Regions from separate parts of the Bacillus sp. NEAU-Y102 genome, predicted to be linked through region 2. Evidence: riboswitches for the same ligand, from Rfam matches in the RefSeq annotation. Region 2 holds a riboswitch; each other region holds the start of a gene.

Region 1 (4,440 bases), on a different contig from region 2:
AATTATCAAGTTATGATTTTGGATGAGAATATGAATCTTTGTCCAATTGGTGTACCTGGTGAATTATATATAGATTCAGTAGGATTAGCAAAAGGGTATTTTAATAAACCTAATAAAACAATTGAAGCTTTTATTCCGAACCCTTTTAATCCTATAGTTAATATATATAAAACAGGTGATATCGTTAAGTTGCTAGAGGATGGAAATATAGAGTTTTTACATCGGAAAGATGATCAAGTAAAAATTAGAGGACATCGTATTGAACTAGGAGAAATCCAAAGTAAAATTTCTCAAAATCATAATATAAAAGAAAATGCTGTTTTTGCTAAGAAGAGTAAGGAAGGTAGCCAATATTTAATCGCGTTCTATACAACTTTAAATAAAAAAGAAATACCAGAATTAGTTTATCAGTTACAAGAGCAATTACCAGATTATATGGTGCCATCTAAACTAATTTATATTAATGAATTACCACTTACACCTAATAAAAAGATTGATGTTAAGAAGTTAGCTCAGTTAGAAGAAAAGTATGAACCGGTTCGTCTACAAGAATATGTTGCACCTTCTAATAAAGCAGAAAAACAAATAGCGAACGCTTGGGCGGAAGTATTAGGAATTTCAAAAGTTGGAGTGCATGATGATTTCTTTACAATTGGTGGACATTCATTGAAAGTATTACGAGTCTTAACATTGTTAAAAGAAGATTTCTCACATTTAACAATTCAAGATTTCTTTAAAGAAAGAACGATATATGGATTAGCTCGAATTGAGCGAGAAGTAAAAGTAGAGAAAGAAGAAGTATTTCGTGAATATAAAGTGATTCACGAACCGGATACTATTACGTATGCAAACGTTTTGGAAGAAACCCAGATTTCAAATGTCTTTTTAACAGGAGCTACTGGTTATTTAGGATCACACATATTATATGAATTGCTGAGAGATACATCTGCTACTATTTATTGTTTAGTAAGACCAACCAAAGATGTGCAGCAAAGAATTATAGATACATTAACAGCTTACTTTAATGATATATGTGAAGAATGGTTACAGCGTATACAGGCCGTAGCTGGTGATCTGGGAGAAGAGTATCTTGGGATGAGCGAAGAAGAATTTATGTTCATCAGTTCTAAGATGGATACGATAATTCATTGCGGTGCAGATGTAAGACATTTTGGAGATGTAAAACAATTTGAAAATATAAATGTCCAAGGAACTAGCCGTATGCTAGCATTAGTGGAAAAAGATGCTACATTCCATTTTATTTCTACGATTGGTATCCCGTTAGAATTAGCAGTAGATCAATGGGATACATACATGAAAACTGGTGATTTTAATTACAGTGTAGACTTAGAGAATGTATATTCAAATAGTAAACTACAAGCGGAAAACATTGTTCGTGAAGCAATGAAAAATGGTTTGCGTGGAAATATTTATCGTGCAGGTAATTTAGCATGTCATTCAGAAACAGGTTCGTTCCAACAAAATATTGAAGGAAACGCATTTTATCGTCTTATTAAAACAATGCTATTAATTGGAAAAGCACCAAATGTGAAGTGGAAAGTTGATTTCACACCAATTGATTTTGCTAGTAAATCAATTGTAACGTATGTACAAGATTCACAAATAGATGGAGAAACATTGCACATCTGTCATCCACATCAAATTGAGTTTGAACAATTTATACAGCTAATTGGAGAGTGTGGATACAATCTTGAACTGGTTACACTTTCAGAATATGAAAATGCCGGACTTGAATTAGCAAAGGGAAATGAAGTAATAGCAGAGTTAATTGCTTCTCAAGTTGCAGGAGATGGAGCGCAGCAATCTGAAATTGTAATGGGTACGCGTAGAACGAATGAATGGATTAAGAAAAAAGAATTGAAAGTACCAGCAATTAATAAAGAATTTATACAGCAGTTATTAGCTCATGGTGAAAAAGTTGGTTATTTTCCAAAAATAATGAAATGATTATGCATGCTTTTGTTTGTTCAATAAAATAAATCATGCTACAATGAAAACGAATTAAGGACCGGGGAGCCAATTGGCTGAGAGGATGTAAGTAAACATCGACCCTCAACCTGATCTGGATAATGCCAGCGTAGGGAGTTACTTAAAGTGATGTAGCATATGTTATTCTATAATAACTTGCATACAAGGCTTTCCTACGCAGTAGGAAAGCCTTTTCTTATTTTTGAAATTTAATTTTATAAGGGGGATTTTATTATGTCACAACAAGTTACAATGTCATTTTCAGTAGTACCACAAGCGAAAACGAAAGATGTATATTCTGTTGTCGATAAAGCAATTGAAGTTGTGCAACAATCGGGAGTTCGTTATGAAGTAGGGGCAATGGAAACAACTTTGGAAGGAGAATTAGATGTACTTCTTGATGTCGTTAAACGTGCACAACAAGCTTGCGTCGATGCTGGAGCAGAAGAAGTGATTACTTCTATTAAAATCCATTATCGTCCAAGCACTGGTGTAACGATAGATGAAAAGGTTTGGAAGTACCGTGATGAATATGCAAAACCAGAAGCAATCTAAACTTATTACAACTATTTGGCTTATCCTTCTCATTGCGATATGGGAAGGATCTGTTTCATTATTTAAAATCGAACCGTGGATTTTACCAAAGCCTTCTGCCATTGTTCAAGAATTAATTGGGATGAAAGATTTACTATTACCAAATACGATGCAAACACTGCAGGAAGTTATAATTGGACTATTCTTTGCAATTTTATTGGGGACGAGCATCGCAATTATTATGGACGTTATACCGTTATTTCGTATTTTAATAAATCCATTGCTCGTTATTTCGCAAACAATTCCAATTGTTGTACTTGCACCACTATTTATTATTTGGTTTGGATATGGGATGTTGCCGAAAGTAATGGTCGTAATACTCGTTTGTTTCTTCCCAATTGCGCTTAGTATTTTAGAAGGTTTTCAAACAGTAGATAAAAACATGTTGAAGCTGTTACAAACAATGAAGGCGACGAAATGGCAAGTTTACCAGAAAGTAAAATTTCCAGCAGTGCTTCCATACTTTTTCTCAGGCTTAAAAATTGCAGTTACATATAGCGTAATGGGGGCAATTATCGGAGAATGGCTCGGTGCAAGTGAAGGATTAGGCGTTATGCTTACGAGGGCTACAAAATCATTTTTGACTGCCCGAGTATTTGGTGTTGCAGCAATCATCGTTATGGTGACATTGTGCCTGTATTTTATCGTAGAGTTTATGGCAAGAATAACAGCACCATGGATATATAGAAAGGACGGCAGAAAATGAAAAAAGGTTTGAAAGTTATGTTAGCTGCCTTAGTAGCGGTAGGTGTGGCTGGATGTAATCCGGCGAAGAAAGAAGAAAGTAAAAGTAAAGATCAAAAAGTAAAAGTAGTATTAGATTGGTTTCCAAATACGAATCATACTGGCTTATATGTAGCACAAACGAAAGATTATTACAAAAAGCAAGGATTAGATGTAGAAATTATTCAACCGGGTGACAATGTAACAGCAGAGCAAATGATAGCATCAGGAAAAGCTGACTTCGCAATAAGCGCACAAGAAAATGTAACGTTGGCTCGTGTGGAAGGGATTCCTGTTGTATCTGTCGGAGCGATTATTCAGCATAACACTTCAGCATTTGCATCACTTAAGAAAGATAATATGACGTCACCGAAAGATTTTGAAGGTAAACGTTACGGCGGCTGGGGAGGACCAGCAGAAGAAGCGACATTAAAGACGATTATGGATAAGCATCAAGCTGATTTTAATAAAGTTGAAAAAATCATCTTAGGACAAACCGATTTCTTTAAATCAATCGGCCGTGATGCAGACTTTGAATGGATTTATTACGGATGGGATGGAATTGAAGCGAAGCGCCAAGGAAAAGAGTTAAATACGATTATGGTGAAAGACTTAGACCCAGCGCTTGATTTCTATAGTCCTGTTATTATTACGAGTGAAAAACATACGAAGCAAGATAAAGACTTTGTGAAAAAGTTTATGAGTGCAACAACAGAAGGTTATAATTTTGCAATTAAGGAACCGAAAGAAGCTGCTGATATTCTAATTAAAGCTGTTCCAGATGTAAATAAAGATTTAGTTCAAGAAAGCCAGAAATGGTTAAGTACGAAGTATCAAGATGATGCGAAAGCATGGGGAGTACAGAAGGAAGAAATTTGGACGAATTACATGAATTTCTTATATGACAACAAAGTTATTAAAAAGAAAATCGATGTAAAAGATGCTTTTACAAATGAATTCCTTCCAAGTGAAAAATGAGCGGATTACAAATAAAAAATATAGTGAAATCTTTCGACGGAAAGAATGTATTAGAGAATATTAGTGCCTCTATACAAGAGGGAGAGTTTGTTTCCTTTGTAGGACCGAGTGGTTGCGGGAAAAGCACATTATTAAACATGATTGCAAATGTTGAAA
Region 2 (4,440 bases):
CCGTTTAAACCGAAGAACTCCATAATTCGATCCATAACAACTGCAATTCGCGCCATATATCCTGAGTCTTCTAATAATGAAATGAAAAAGAATAGTGCAAAGATTTGTGGTACGAATACTAATACAGCACCAACACCGGCAATAATACCTTCTGTAACGAGCGCTTGAATAAAATGAGAAGCTCCAATACTTGTAAGTCCAACCGTCACCCAATCCGTAAGCTGGCCACCAAAAAACTCATCTAACATATCCGATAAAGGTGTCCCAATCCACGTAAACGTAACCTGAAAAATAAAAAACATAACTGCTAAAAAGATTGGAAGTCCTAAAATTTTATGCGTAATTAGTCTATCAATTTTTTCCGAAAAAGGAATTTCCCCTTCTTTCTCATGCTTCATAACATTTGTTTTTAACTTTTCAATATACGCTTCACGAGTTTTGTAAATGTGCTCTTCCAACGTACAATCAAGTTTTCCCTCTAGGCGAGATCGAATGGCTACAAGTTCCTTATAAATTGGTAATGCTTTTATTTCTTTTTCTACTACTTCGTTATTGCTTAAAAATTGAAGTGCTAACCATCTCGGATGCTCGTAATTTGCTTTCTCTAAAAGAGAAATTACCTCTTCAATTCCTTCATCCATTTGTACACCATATGAAATAATGAATGGTTTTTTCTCGTTTTTGTCATTTTCTTTAAGGGTCGCAAGTAGTTCTTCACAACCTTTTCCACTTCTTGCAACGACAGGAACGACTGTTACGCCTAATAATTCGGATAAACGTTTTACATCGATCACAATTCCTCTTTGCTTCGCCACATCAACCATATTTAGACCAATTGAAACTGGCTTGCCAAGTTCGAGCAACTGCAACGTTAAATGCATATTTCGTTCAAACTGCGAAGAATCCACAATATTTAACATATGCTGAAATTCTTCTGTTAATAGAAAGTTTGTTACAACACCTTCATCACGTGAAACTGGATTTAAATCATAAACACCTGGTAAATCAATTAATGTTCCTTGTCTATCTTTTAATTTACCAACCTTTTTTTCTACTGTTACACCGCTCCAGTTTCCTACGTATTCATAAGAACCAGTAAGTGCATTAAATAATGATGTCTTTCCTGTATTTGGATTCCCTAGCAAAGCAACCTTATTCACGCTAATTCCACCTTTATCATTTTCGCGTCACAATGACGAATACTAATTAACTGTCCACGACACTCCAATGTACAAGGACCTTTGAACATCGCCTTTTGCTTCATACGAAGTTCGCTTCCTTCAGAAAGACCGAAAGCAGCCAATCTTCTCTTTAGTAAATAATCTAAAGACTGAACACTTTTCACTAGCACTTTCTCACCGATTTTAATATCTACTAAGCTCATAACCTTCCCCCTCCGAAGAGAATGATAATTATTTTCAGAAGAATTATAGCACACTCTATTTCTCTTGTACTATACCCTTTTGCTTCATATTTATTAACATTTCGCTACAATTCTATTTCAATAATTGTCATAACAGATTCGTTTGCCATTCTCATCCATTTCGCTTACAATAAACAATAAACAATAACAAATAAAGAATCTCGTTATCACTGGGGGAGCCATGCCGCTGAGAGGGAACACTTCGTTCCGACCCTTCGAACCTGTTAGTTAATGCTAACGCAGGGATTGTGCAAACGTCCGAAATACATACCTCTTTTCATTTACGTATTTCGTATCCTCCTATGATATCTATTCTTTTTTGTACAACTTGGATTTAGGGGGAGACAACATGCGTAACACCAATTTACAAGCGATGATTGAATCTGCTATTCTTGCAGCCTTCGCCATGGTCATCGACATTTTACCACTTTCAATAAAAATATCAGCTACAGGCGGTTCTATATCTTTTGCAATGATTCCTATTTTTATTATCGCTTATCGCTGGGGTTTCAAAATGGCTTTCTTAGGAGGCTTAATTTGGGGATTATTACAAATTGTCGTAGGCGATGCCATTATCGTAACACCAATTCAAGTATTAATTGAATACTTCATTGCTTTCGCATTCATTGGGTTTGCTGGTTTATTCTATCGTCCAATTCAAAAGGCGCTTTTAACATCCAATGAAAATAACGAAGAACAATCAAACTTAGGTAGCCGTAAAGACAAACCTTCATCAAAACCAAACCAAGGGAAGAAAGTAATTGGATATATTATCGTCGCTACTTTTATCGGTAGTCTAGCTCGTTACTTCTGTCACTTTATCGCTGGTATCATTTTCTGGGGACAATATGCACCAAAAGGACAATCAGCAGCTCTATATTCTTTAATATTTAACGGTAGTACAATGATTGGTTCCTATATTCTATGTACCGTTTTACTTATATTTTTATTTATCACTTCACCACGTTTATTCAAAAGCATCAGTGCTTATCAAATGAATACACAAAAAAAGGGCGCTTAATGAGCGCTCTTTTTTCATATCGTAATATCAATTAAAAATACAATAAATGCACAAAAGAAAATAAATACCATTATACTTAGCCAATTGCTATGCACGGTTCATCGACTCCTTACATAACCTCGTTTTCTAACCAGATTATATCGTTTAAAAATAAAGATTAGGTAAAGATAGTATGAAAATAAATTAAAAAAAGCGTAGCATGCATTATCTACGCTTTTTTCGGTAAGTAAAAGTAAAATAATACACCATCTCCTGTATTCTTTACTCCATATTCAGCATCGTGTAATTCTAAAATATTTTTAGAAATAGCAAGCCCAAGTCCCGTCCCACCTTGTGAACGCTGCCGAGCTGCATCCACGCGATAAAAGCGATCCCAAATTTTATCTAATTGTTCTTCTTCAATGTGAGTACCTTTATTTTCAATGCACACTTTTATACGATCTTTATCATCTATTGTCGAAATAATAATATCCTCTTTATTTGGTGTATAACGTATTGCATTCGTAATGAAGTTCACAATGACTTGTTCAATTCGGCCTTGATTTGCAATCACTTCAAATGAACGTATATTTTTATGAACATGAAGTTCTTTTTTCTCTATTTCCACAGATAGATGTTCACATATATCTTCAATTACTGTATCAATATAAAACGAAGACTTTTTCATTTTATATGTACCAGATTCAAATTTAGCTAACTCAAGCATATCCAAAATTAAAGTATCCATTTTGTCTACTTCTCTCTCCATCGCCTGAAAATAATACTCTTTTTTATGCTCAGCTACCCCGTCTTTTAAAATGGAAATACAACTTTTCATAATACTCAGCGGTGTTTTCAATTCATGCGAAACACCAGAAATGAATTCTTTCCGTGTATTTTCTAACTTTCTTTCCTTTTCAATATCTTGTTCAAGCTGTCCGATATGAGAATTTAATTTGTTAGAAAGTATATTAATATTTTTCGATAAATCACCAATTTCATCTTTTGAAGTAATCGGTATTTTTTCTGTAAAATCTAAATGCGCTATTTTCTTCGTCGTATCATTTATTTTTAATAACGGTTTGGCAATTTGCTTTGAATAATAAAACGAAGCTAAAAAAATAAGAACGACTACAAATGCAATGATGTATATGTAATAATCTTGCACCATTTGTACAGCTTCATCTACAGGCTGTAAAGAAGCCATTGCATATATATATGCTACTGATCCGTCTTTTTCTTTTATTGGCTTAATTAATAATTTATATTTTATATCATTCTTTTCATAATCTATTGTTTGTGTTGTATATCGTATTTTATTGCTTTCTTTTAATAATAAATCGGTTTGAAAACCCTTAATATTATCTAAAAATATGCTATTTTTATAAATTGGATTCACAGGACCGTTTACATCTGGTAACTGTACTTTTGTAACACGTCCTCCTATGTAAACGCCTAATTCCTGAGCAGCTTCTTCCTGTACGGCTGGTTTCTTTTCCTTAGCAAGTTGCTCCCCAGCCGCTCTCTTTTTCTCCTCATCTAATTTTATTTTCTCCTGAAATGCTTTTTCTAACGGTTTATTAGATCCACTTAAATTCTGCTTAGATAAAGAAAAAGAGAATGGAATAAAACTATCTTCTTTTCTCACTCCAGAAAAATAAATCTCTTGTCCTAAAAACTGCTCTAATGATTTATTATCAATCTCCTCTATATTGACGAGATTGTATAAGGGTATCTTGAATAGTTGTTGTCCAAAGCTCTTTTGTTGCCTACGATCTATCGTTACCTCAAAATAAAAATCATCCACATGTTTTAAATTCCCATTCTGATCTAGTGTCGTAATCCACGTATTATTTTCCCTAAAAAAGTCTTGCTCAAGTTTCTGAATTCCTTCTGCATTTCCTGTGTAGTTTAGATAATTCTTCTCAAAGGAATTTAAATTCACTTTAATATCTTCCACTTTTCGATTCGCATAATATTGTTTAAAAAATATCGTTTGTCCAATAAATATCGTCGC
Region 3 (4,440 bases), on a different contig from region 2:
AAATGTTGGGAAATCGATGGCGATCATTTTACTTGTACTACAAGTAGCAGGATCGGGCGGAACATTCCCAATCCAAATGACACCAGCGTTCTTCCAAGCGATTTATCCGTTCTTACCATTCACATACGCAATTAGCGCAATTCGTGAAACAGTTGGCGGAATGCTTTGGGATATCGTAACGCGCGATTTACTTGTGTTAAGTGCTTTCGTAGTAGTTATGATTGTTGCTGCGTTATTACTGAAAACACCAATTAACAAATCAAGTGAAAAATTTGTTGAGAATGCAAAAGGAAGTAAAATCATTCATTAAGAAAAGGTTCCTACCGAGAGCGGTAGGAACCTTTTTGTTTAATCGAACTTTAATTTTTTTAATGCTTCCGCAAATGGGTTGTTTAATGGTTCTTCCTCTTTGTTCTGTTGTTTCATATATTTTTGAACGTCGCGCTTATCAGCTTTGTTTCCAGATTCTTTTTTACGTCTTTCTTGGAATGTAGAAAGTTTTTCGCGATAGCCACATTTACATGCGAAAATTTGGCCAGCGCCTTCACCACGTAATTCTAGTTTCTTCTTACATTGCGGACAGCGAGCGTTTGTTGTACGAGATACATTTTTACGATGACCACATTCACGATCTTGGCATACGAGCATTTTTCCCTTTTTGCCGTTTACTTCTAGCATTGGTTTACCGCAGTCTGGACAAGACTTCGTTGAAATGTTGTCATGTTTATATTTTTTATCACTCGATTTAATTTCAGAAACAATTTCTTTCGTATAGTTCTTCATTTCAGAAATGAATACTTCTTTTTTCAGCTTACCTTTTGCGATAGCCTCAAGTTTTTGTTCCCATTCACCAGTTAGTGTAGGGGATTTTAACTCTTCTGGTACTAAATCAAGTAACTGACGGCCTTTTGAAGTAATATGAATATCTTTGCCACGTTTTTCAATTAAGAACGAATTGAATAGCTTGTCGATAATATCAGCACGCGTTGCTACAGTACCTAATCCACCAGTCGATTTTAATGTATCAGCGAGTTGTTTATTTTGCGTATCCATATATTTTGTAGGATTCTCCATTGCTGAAAGTAAAGTTGCTTCATTAAAGCGTGCAGGTGCTTTCGTTTGGCCTGATGTTTGCATAAGTAACTTTACAGTTAATGTATCGCCCTTTTCAATGTGAGGCAGAAGCTGCTCTTTTACGTCATCAGTTACATCATCGTCTTCAAATCGATTTTCGTATACTTCCTTCCAACCAGCATGTAAAATCGTTTTTCCGCGTGCAATGAACGTTTCACTACCAACTTTGGTACGTAATGTTAGTTGCTCGTATTCGAATGCTGGGAATAAAACAGCTAAGAAACGTTTTACAACTAAATCATAAATTTTGCGTTCTTTATCTGTGAATGCTGAGAAGTTAACGTATCCTTCTGTTGGAATAATCGCATGATGATCGCTTACTTTACTATCATCAACAAATGATTTGTTAGGTTTGATAGGCTTTTGTAATACTTTATGTGCGAAGGGACGGTATTCTCCAACACCACATGCTTTTAGACGTTCTGGAAGTGTTCCAACGATATCAGATGAAATGTAGCGTGAATCTGTACGAGGGTACGTTAGCACTTTATGCTGTTCATACAATTTCTGCATAATATTTAATGTTTCTTTAGCAGAGTAACCGAACTTTTTATTTGCATCACGTTGCAATTCAGTTAAATCATAAAGACCAGGAGAGAATGACTTCTTCTGTTTCTTATCAATTTCCACAACGGTAGCATTTTGTTTATCTAAACCTCTTACAATACCATCAATTTTTTCTTTATTAAAACTACGGCTATTGCCATTTGTATCTTGCCAAGTAAGTTTGAGTTTCTCCATTGTTTGAGCTTCGATGCCGTAGTAAGTTTGTGCTTTGAAGTTCTTTATTTCATCCTCACGACTAGCGATCATTGCAACAGTAGGAGTTTGCACACGGCCGCAATTTAACTGGGCATTAAAGCGAGTTGTTAAAGCGCGAGTTGCATTAAGACCGATATACCAGTCAGCTTCTGAACGTGCAACTGCTGAAGCGTATAAATTGTCATAGGCTTTACCTGGTTTTAAATTTGCAAAACCATCTTTAATTGCTTTATCGGTTACAGAAGAAATCCATAAACGTTTGATTGGTTTATTTAGCTTAACTTTATCGATAATCCAGCGTGCGACTAATTCCCCTTCACGTCCAGCGTCTGTTGCTACAATAATTTCATTTACATCTTTTCTAAGTAGCTGACTCTTTACAGCATTAAACTGTTTACCAGTTTGTTTAATAACCGTTAATTTCAAACGCTTAGGTAGCATCGGTAAATCTTCTAAATTCCACTTTTTATATTTCATATCATAACTTTCTGGATCTGCTAATGTAACGAGATGACCTAAAGCCCAAGTTACAATATATTTATTACCCTCAAGATAGCCGTTTCCTTTTTTATCACACTTCAGTACACGAGCAATATCTCGTGCAACGGAAGGTTTTTCAGCGATTACAACGCTTTTTGACATATTAAAAACATCCTTTCAAATTTCCATAAGTTAAATATAGCATACATCTTCTTGAGATTCAGTTTCGCTCCATATTTGAGCTGTTTTTAATGGAGTGAACAAAATCCCAACTGATTAAAGTTTCACTTTATCAGTTGCTTCTATATTAAATAGAAAAGTAAAGAACTTGTTATTTTACTAGAATAAGAGTAGACTTTGAAGTAGATGAATAAGAAACACATGGGAGTTTGTGGATACAAACTGAGAGTATGGCTACTAGTCCGTCATTGACCATTTGAACCTGTTGGATAATGCCAGCGTAGGGAGAGTGTAAAAGCACATGTTCAGGCACTTTGCGTACGCGCAAAGTGTCTTTTTGTGTATCTCCCATCATTATAGTTAGGAGATGAAAAGGATGAATATGAAAGAAATTAGTAAAGTAGTGGATTTGGTGAGAGAATCTAATCCGCTTGTTCATAATATTACAAATGTTGTTGTAACAAATTTTACTGCTAACGGTTTGTTGGCACTTGGGGCATCGCCTGTAATGGCGTATGCAAAAGAAGAAGTAGCAGAAATGGCTAGCATTGCTGGAGCGTTAGTATTAAATATGGGAACACTTCGTCCTGAGGAAGTAGAAGCGATGTTACTTGCTGGTAAATCAGCAAATGTGAACAATGTGCCAGTACTATTTGATCCAGTTGGTGCAGGAGCAACTTCGTATCGAACAGAAGTTGCGAGACATATTCCAGCCGAAATAGATTTAGCAATTATCCGCGGCAATGCGGCTGAAATAGCAAACGTTATTAATGAGAAATGGGAAATTAAAGGGGTAGACGCTGGTACTGGAAATGGCAATGTTGTAGGTATTGCAAGGCAGGCAGCAGACGAATTAAATACAGTTGCGGTTATTACTGGAAAAGAAGATGTTGTTACAGATGGAGAGAGAACTATTGTTATTCGAAACGGTCACCCTATTTTAACGAAAGTTACGGGAACAGGTTGTTTACTAACTTCAGTAATAGGAGCATTTGTAGCAGTTGAAAAAGATTATGTAAAGGCAACTGTAGCAGCATTAACGTTTTATGGTGTAGCTTCGGAACTGGCAGCTGCTAAAACAGTAGAAAAAGGGCCAGGTAGTTTCCAAATTGAATTTTTAAATCAATTAGCGAATACAACTTCAGCTGATATAGAGAAATATGGGAAGATTGAGGAGTTAGAGTAAGGGGGATGAAACACATGATGCGCATTGAAACAAAGAAAATGTCTAACCTATTGCAAGTGTATTTTATTATGGGAAGTAATAACTGCACGAGGGATCCTTTAGCTGTATTGAAAGAAGCGTTAGATGGTGGAGTGACACTTTTTCAGTTTCGCGAGAAGGGGGAAGGTTCTTTAATCGGAGGAGATAGAGTGCGCTTTGCAAAAGAATTGCAGACGCTTTGTAAGGAATATAGTGTTCCTTTCATTGTAAATGATGATGTAGAATTAGCCATTGAATTAGATGCAGATGGTGTTCATGTAGGACAAGATGATGAAGGAATTACATCTGTTCGTGAAAAAATGGGAGATAAAATTATCGGCGTATCTGCTCATACAATTGAAGAAGCACGCTTTGCAATCGAAAACGGAGCAGATTATTTAGGCGTTGGACCTATTTTCCCAACGAGTACGAAAAAAGATACGAAAGCGGTTCAAGGAACGAAAGGATTAGCTTATTTTAGAGAACAAGGAATTACAGTGCCAATCGTTGGTATTGGTGGGATTACAATTGAAAATACAGCGGCAGTTATAGAAGCGGGTGCGGATGGTATTTCAGTTGTTTCAGCAATTAGTTTAGCTGAATCTGCATATGAAAGTACGAGAAAATTAGCTGAAGAAGTAAAGAGAAGTTTGTAGAAAAGGACATGTAGTATTTTAAGT
Region 4 (4,440 bases), on a different contig from region 2:
TAAAGTTAATGGATCAGTCGGATTAGAAGGGAATTTTATATTCACCTTTACTCCTTCTTCTTTAAAATAGCCTTTTTCAATTGCTGCATAAATAAAGCTATGTACCGCATTTGGGTACCAATCAAGCATGACCGTTATTTCTTTTTCCTTTTTACCCTTATCTGACGCTGAGTTACTAGAACATCCAGCAATCATTGCAACTAATAATGTCAACACAAAGATGCTTTTTAAAAATTTCATGAATACTTCCTCCAACTAATAAATTTCTTTTCTAATACTGAGATAAGTATGACGAAGAAAATAGCTAATAATGATAACAATACAATAGGTGCAAATACGCCAGCTCCATCTAACTGCGTCATCATTCTCTTACTGAAATATCCAAGCCCAGCTTGTGCACCGAGCCATTCTCCAATTGCTGCTCCGATAACACTAAGCGGAACTGCAATTTTTAAAGCTGAGAAAAAATAAGGAAGAGCAGATGGCAACTTTAATTTAAGAAAAACATCTTTTTTCGTTGCCCCATACGTAACTAATAGCTCCTCCCATTCTTTTTTCGTACTGCGTAGTCCATCATACGTATTGACCGCAATTGGGAAAAACGTAATTAAAACTGTGACAACAACCTTACTCCAAATTGTGTATCCAAACCATAAAACAAATAGCGGAGCAAGCGCAGTAATCGGAATCGTTTGTGAAGCAACTAATAATGGATAAAATGCTCTCTCCATCCATGTACTCACATTCATTAACATCGCTAGCCCTACACCTAATACGATAGAGATAACAACACCTATTAAAACGACGTATAACGTTGCAGGTAAATGAACTGTAAATAATATGTCTTTTAGTTTCCATATCTTCATTACAATCGCAGAAGGTGACGGTAAAATGTACATCTCATCTACAATTCTTGCTCCTATTTCCCACACAGCTAGTAAAGTACTAAAAAGTGTAATAGCAGGAACTAATTCTTTCAATCGGTTCATCACACAAGTACCTGCCTTTGTAACATACTAAGAAGCTCATCTTTCAGCGCTAATACTTCCGGTTTATATAAATCTTTTCGTGTTCTGTTATGATCAAGCGGTACAGTCCGCTCAGTCAAAGTCGTTATCGGCTGCTGTTCCACTACTAAAACTCGGTTTGAAAGAAATAACGCTTCTTCAACATCATGAGTAATGAATAAAATTGTTTTTTCCCACTCTTGCCATTGTTCAAACAACCATTCTTGCAAAGAGGTCTTCGTTAAAGCATCCAATGCACTAAATGGTTCATCTAACAGCAATATTTCCCCGCCTGTTAATAAAGTTCGAATAAAAGATACACGTTGTCTCATACCACCAGATAAATCTTTCGGATATTTTTTCTCATACCCTTGCAAACCAAATTTATGTAACAGTTCCTTTGCCTTTACTTGTGCTTCTTTCTTCTGTACACCTTGGCACTCTAGCGGCAGGGCAGCATTCTCAATAATTGTTCTCCACGGCAAAAGCATATCTTTTTGCGGCATATATCCTACAGGATGGTGCTTTGTTTCTGTCAGTTCTATCTGTCCAGTACTTACCTTTTCTAGACCTGTAATAAGGCGAAATAAAGTACTTTTCCCACATCCACTCGGTCCGATAATACTGACAAACTCTTTCTCATGTATAGAAGCATTTAATTCATGGATGATTGGTTTCTCATCATAATGAAAAGAAACATTATGAAACTGTAGTATGTTCTTGCTCCTCAAATCCCCACATCTCCTTACGATAGGACATATCCCAGAATAAATATTCAAATCGACTGGAATATAAGAAAATCTCCTCTAATCTTTCTAGTTCTGTCTCAGACTTTCCAACTGCCATTTCATTTAATAAATCTATTAACCAAATACACAGATTACCGTATTCTTCCGAACTATATCCTTGAATCCACTCACCAAAAAACTCATGATCTCTTGCTCCAGGAATATCATTTAAACGCTTTCCAATTTCCCAATAGCTCCACATACATGGAAGAAGCGCTGCTATTAATTCCGCAAGTGTGCCATTTTGAGATACAGACATCATGTAATTTGTATAAGCTAAATTTTTAGCAGATGGTTTCGCAGACTCTATCTCCTCTATAGAAATTCCAAGTCTTTTTGCATATTGTTTATGGATTGTCATTTCGCCATTTAATATTCCATCAATTTGTTCAGCGAACTTTCCCATTACTTGTGGATTCGTTGCTTTTACAACACCAATCGCATATAACTTTGCATAATCTAGCAGATATAAATAGTCTTGAATAATATAATACTGGAATTTATCTTTTTCTAACGTGCCATCTCCCATACCCACTACAAACGGATGATTATGACTCATCTCCCAAACCGGTTGCACAGTTTCTAATAATCTATCGCAAAATTTCATTTCTCTATCCCCTTTCAATATATGTATCTAAATAAAAAACCACTTCTATATATAAGAAGTGGTTACAGCAAATAAAGTTATACATTTATTCGATGTTCCACTTCCCTTCGCTAGTATTACCTAGATCAGGTGTTGTAAGGGTTAAGGATTATTCCTCTCTCAGCAAATCAAGCACCCCTAGTGGTTTCAATATGAAATTTTTAAATAAAAAAGCCCCGTTTCTATACGCAAAGAAACGGGGACTCATTGTTAGTGTCCGAATTGCTTCCCTACGCTAGCATAATCTAGATCAGGTAATAAAAAGGATCAAAGGCTTACGGCCTACTCTCAGCTGGCAACACCAGCTCTCCTAGCAAACTATAAAATTATCACTGTCAGTATAACACCCTAATAAGACATCATCAACTTTTTTAATTTTCTTAATTATTAACAGAATATCAAAGTTATACAATACATACATTCTATTTTAGAAAATAAAACCCCAATTAATTGCATAAGAAGGAATCATTATCCTCAAAAAATTTATTTTTATATTGATTTCATATTACATTTATGTGAATACACCCACTATATTATATCTTTATACTATAATAAAATTACAACTATACAACTAGAGGAGGTCTCTATTCCATGAATATGAAAGCTACTGCTTTAACAGCAACTACTGTAGCGATTGCTTCTTTACTTCCTTCTATGGGTGAAACAAATGTACAAAAAGCAAACGCTGAACAATTATCTAATATTAAAACTGGGTATGTCAAAGTCGATCAAGTAGCATTACATACAGAAGATAACGTAAAAAGCACATCAATTGATACAATTCGCTTTAATACAAAAGTGAACATCCTTGAAACAACTAATGAGTGGTATAAAGTATCTGTTCATAATAAAGTAGGTTATGTACAAAAAGATGCTATTTTACTAAAAAACAAACTTCATTCTAATGATCAATACATCGTTAATGCTAATGCATTAAACTTTCGCTCTGAACCTAATTTAGAATCTTCCATTTTAGATGTATTACCAAATGGCAAGTTTATTACCGTTCAAGAAGATCAAGGCGAATGGTATAAAATATCGCATAATGGCCAAACAGGTTACGTACAAAAAGCATTCATCTCTAATGGTTCACAACCCTTAGTAAAAGGAATCACCGTTCAAAATAATACAAAATATACTGTTGCAACACCTAATCTAAATGTACGTAGCAACGCTAGTACAAGTAGCGCTCTACTCGGTTCATTACAAAACGGTACACAAGTACAAGTAGTAGAAACTGTAGGAACTTGGTATAAAATTCGTTTTGGCACAGGATACGGGTATGTAGCAAAACACTATGTAGTACAAAATCAACCACAAGCTAAAACAGATCAACCTTCATCAATTCCAGCTGCTTTCAAATTCCCTGCTCAAGGAAGAATTAGCTCAACCTTTGATATACGCTGGGAACAAATGCATTATGGTATAGATATTGCCGCTCCAGGAAACGTCTCTATCCAAGCTGCTGCTGCAGGTAAAGTTGTGAAATCTTATTATTCAGCTAGCTATGGCAATGTTGTTTTCATTGCGCATCAAATCAATGGGAAATTATATACAACTGTTTATGCTCATATGAAGGATCGCACTGTACAAGCTGGTGATCAAGTACAAACTGGACAATTAATAGGTCATATGGGAAACACAGGTCATTCATACGGGCAACATCTTCATTTTGAATTACATAATGGAGAATGGAATTTTGAAAAAACAAATGCAGTAAATCCACTGCCATATTTAGTTAGGTAAATTGTATGCCACGCAATATACCTCTTATAATTGAATACGTAGCCTTTTTAGGTTTAATCTGTTGTTTAATCATTTACAATACAAACATTGTATTTTTATCTATTATTATTGCTTTTGTTGCATTAGAAATTATGATGGAATCATTTCAAGTGCAACTAAAACAAAAAATTGCCCATATTTATAATGCTATTTTTCTTTTGAGTGCTCTCATAACAAATATAATTAGTAATGGCTTTTATTTATCTACTGTATT

The links. Region 2 has a riboswitch for thiamine pyrophosphate ahead of thiT (energy-coupled thiamine transporter ThiT). Riboswitches for the same ligand answer to the same signal wherever they lie in the genome.
Region 1: another riboswitch for thiamine pyrophosphate. It lies ahead of ACYFX0_RS22240 (MTH1187 family thiamine-binding protein); the one in region 2 lies ahead of thiT (energy-coupled thiamine transporter ThiT).
Region 3: another riboswitch for thiamine pyrophosphate. It lies ahead of thiM (hydroxyethylthiazole kinase); the one in region 2 lies ahead of thiT (energy-coupled thiamine transporter ThiT).
Region 4: another riboswitch for thiamine pyrophosphate. It lies ahead of tenA (thiaminase II); the one in region 2 lies ahead of thiT (energy-coupled thiamine transporter ThiT).

The regions. Positions count from the first base shown of each region.
Region 1 covers NZ_JBTWFK010000009.1:114,014-118,453, forward strand. The annotation lists gene ACYFX0_RS22235 (non-ribosomal peptide synthetase family protein) at 1-1,968, shown strand, start outside; TPP riboswitch at 2,021-2,122, shown strand; gene ACYFX0_RS22240 (MTH1187 family thiamine-binding protein) at 2,224-2,544, shown strand; gene ACYFX0_RS22245 (ABC transporter permease) at 2,516-3,289, shown strand; gene ACYFX0_RS22250 (ABC transporter substrate-binding protein) at 3,286-4,284, shown strand; gene ACYFX0_RS22255 (ABC transporter ATP-binding protein) at 4,281-4,440, shown strand, end outside.
Region 2 covers NZ_JBTWFK010000015.1:69,045-73,484, reverse strand. The annotation lists gene feoB (ferrous iron transport protein B) at 1-1,160, opposite strand, end outside; gene ACYFX0_RS28080 (FeoA family protein) at 1,157-1,384, opposite strand; TPP riboswitch at 1,586-1,687, shown strand; gene thiT (energy-coupled thiamine transporter ThiT) at 1,773-2,444, shown strand; gene ACYFX0_RS28070 (sensor histidine kinase) at 2,653-4,440, opposite strand, start outside.
Region 3 covers NZ_JBTWFK010000009.1:104,176-108,615, forward strand. The annotation lists gene ACYFX0_RS22205 (YhgE/Pip domain-containing protein) at 1-310, shown strand, start outside; gene topB (DNA topoisomerase III) at 349-2,538, opposite strand; TPP riboswitch at 2,748-2,860, shown strand; gene thiM (hydroxyethylthiazole kinase) at 2,933-3,742, shown strand; gene thiE (thiamine phosphate synthase) at 3,757-4,416, shown strand.
Region 4 covers NZ_JBTWFK010000014.1:4,504-8,943, reverse strand. The annotation lists gene ACYFX0_RS26845 (ABC transporter substrate-binding protein) at 1-240, opposite strand, end outside; gene ACYFX0_RS26840 (ABC transporter permease) at 237-989, opposite strand; gene ACYFX0_RS26835 (ABC transporter ATP-binding protein) at 989-1,738, opposite strand; gene tenA (thiaminase II) at 1,707-2,402, opposite strand; TPP riboswitch at 2,488-2,591, opposite strand; TPP riboswitch at 2,652-2,763, opposite strand; gene ACYFX0_RS26825 (SH3 domain-containing protein) at 3,033-4,187, shown strand; gene ACYFX0_RS26820 (hypothetical protein) at 4,193-4,440, shown strand, end outside.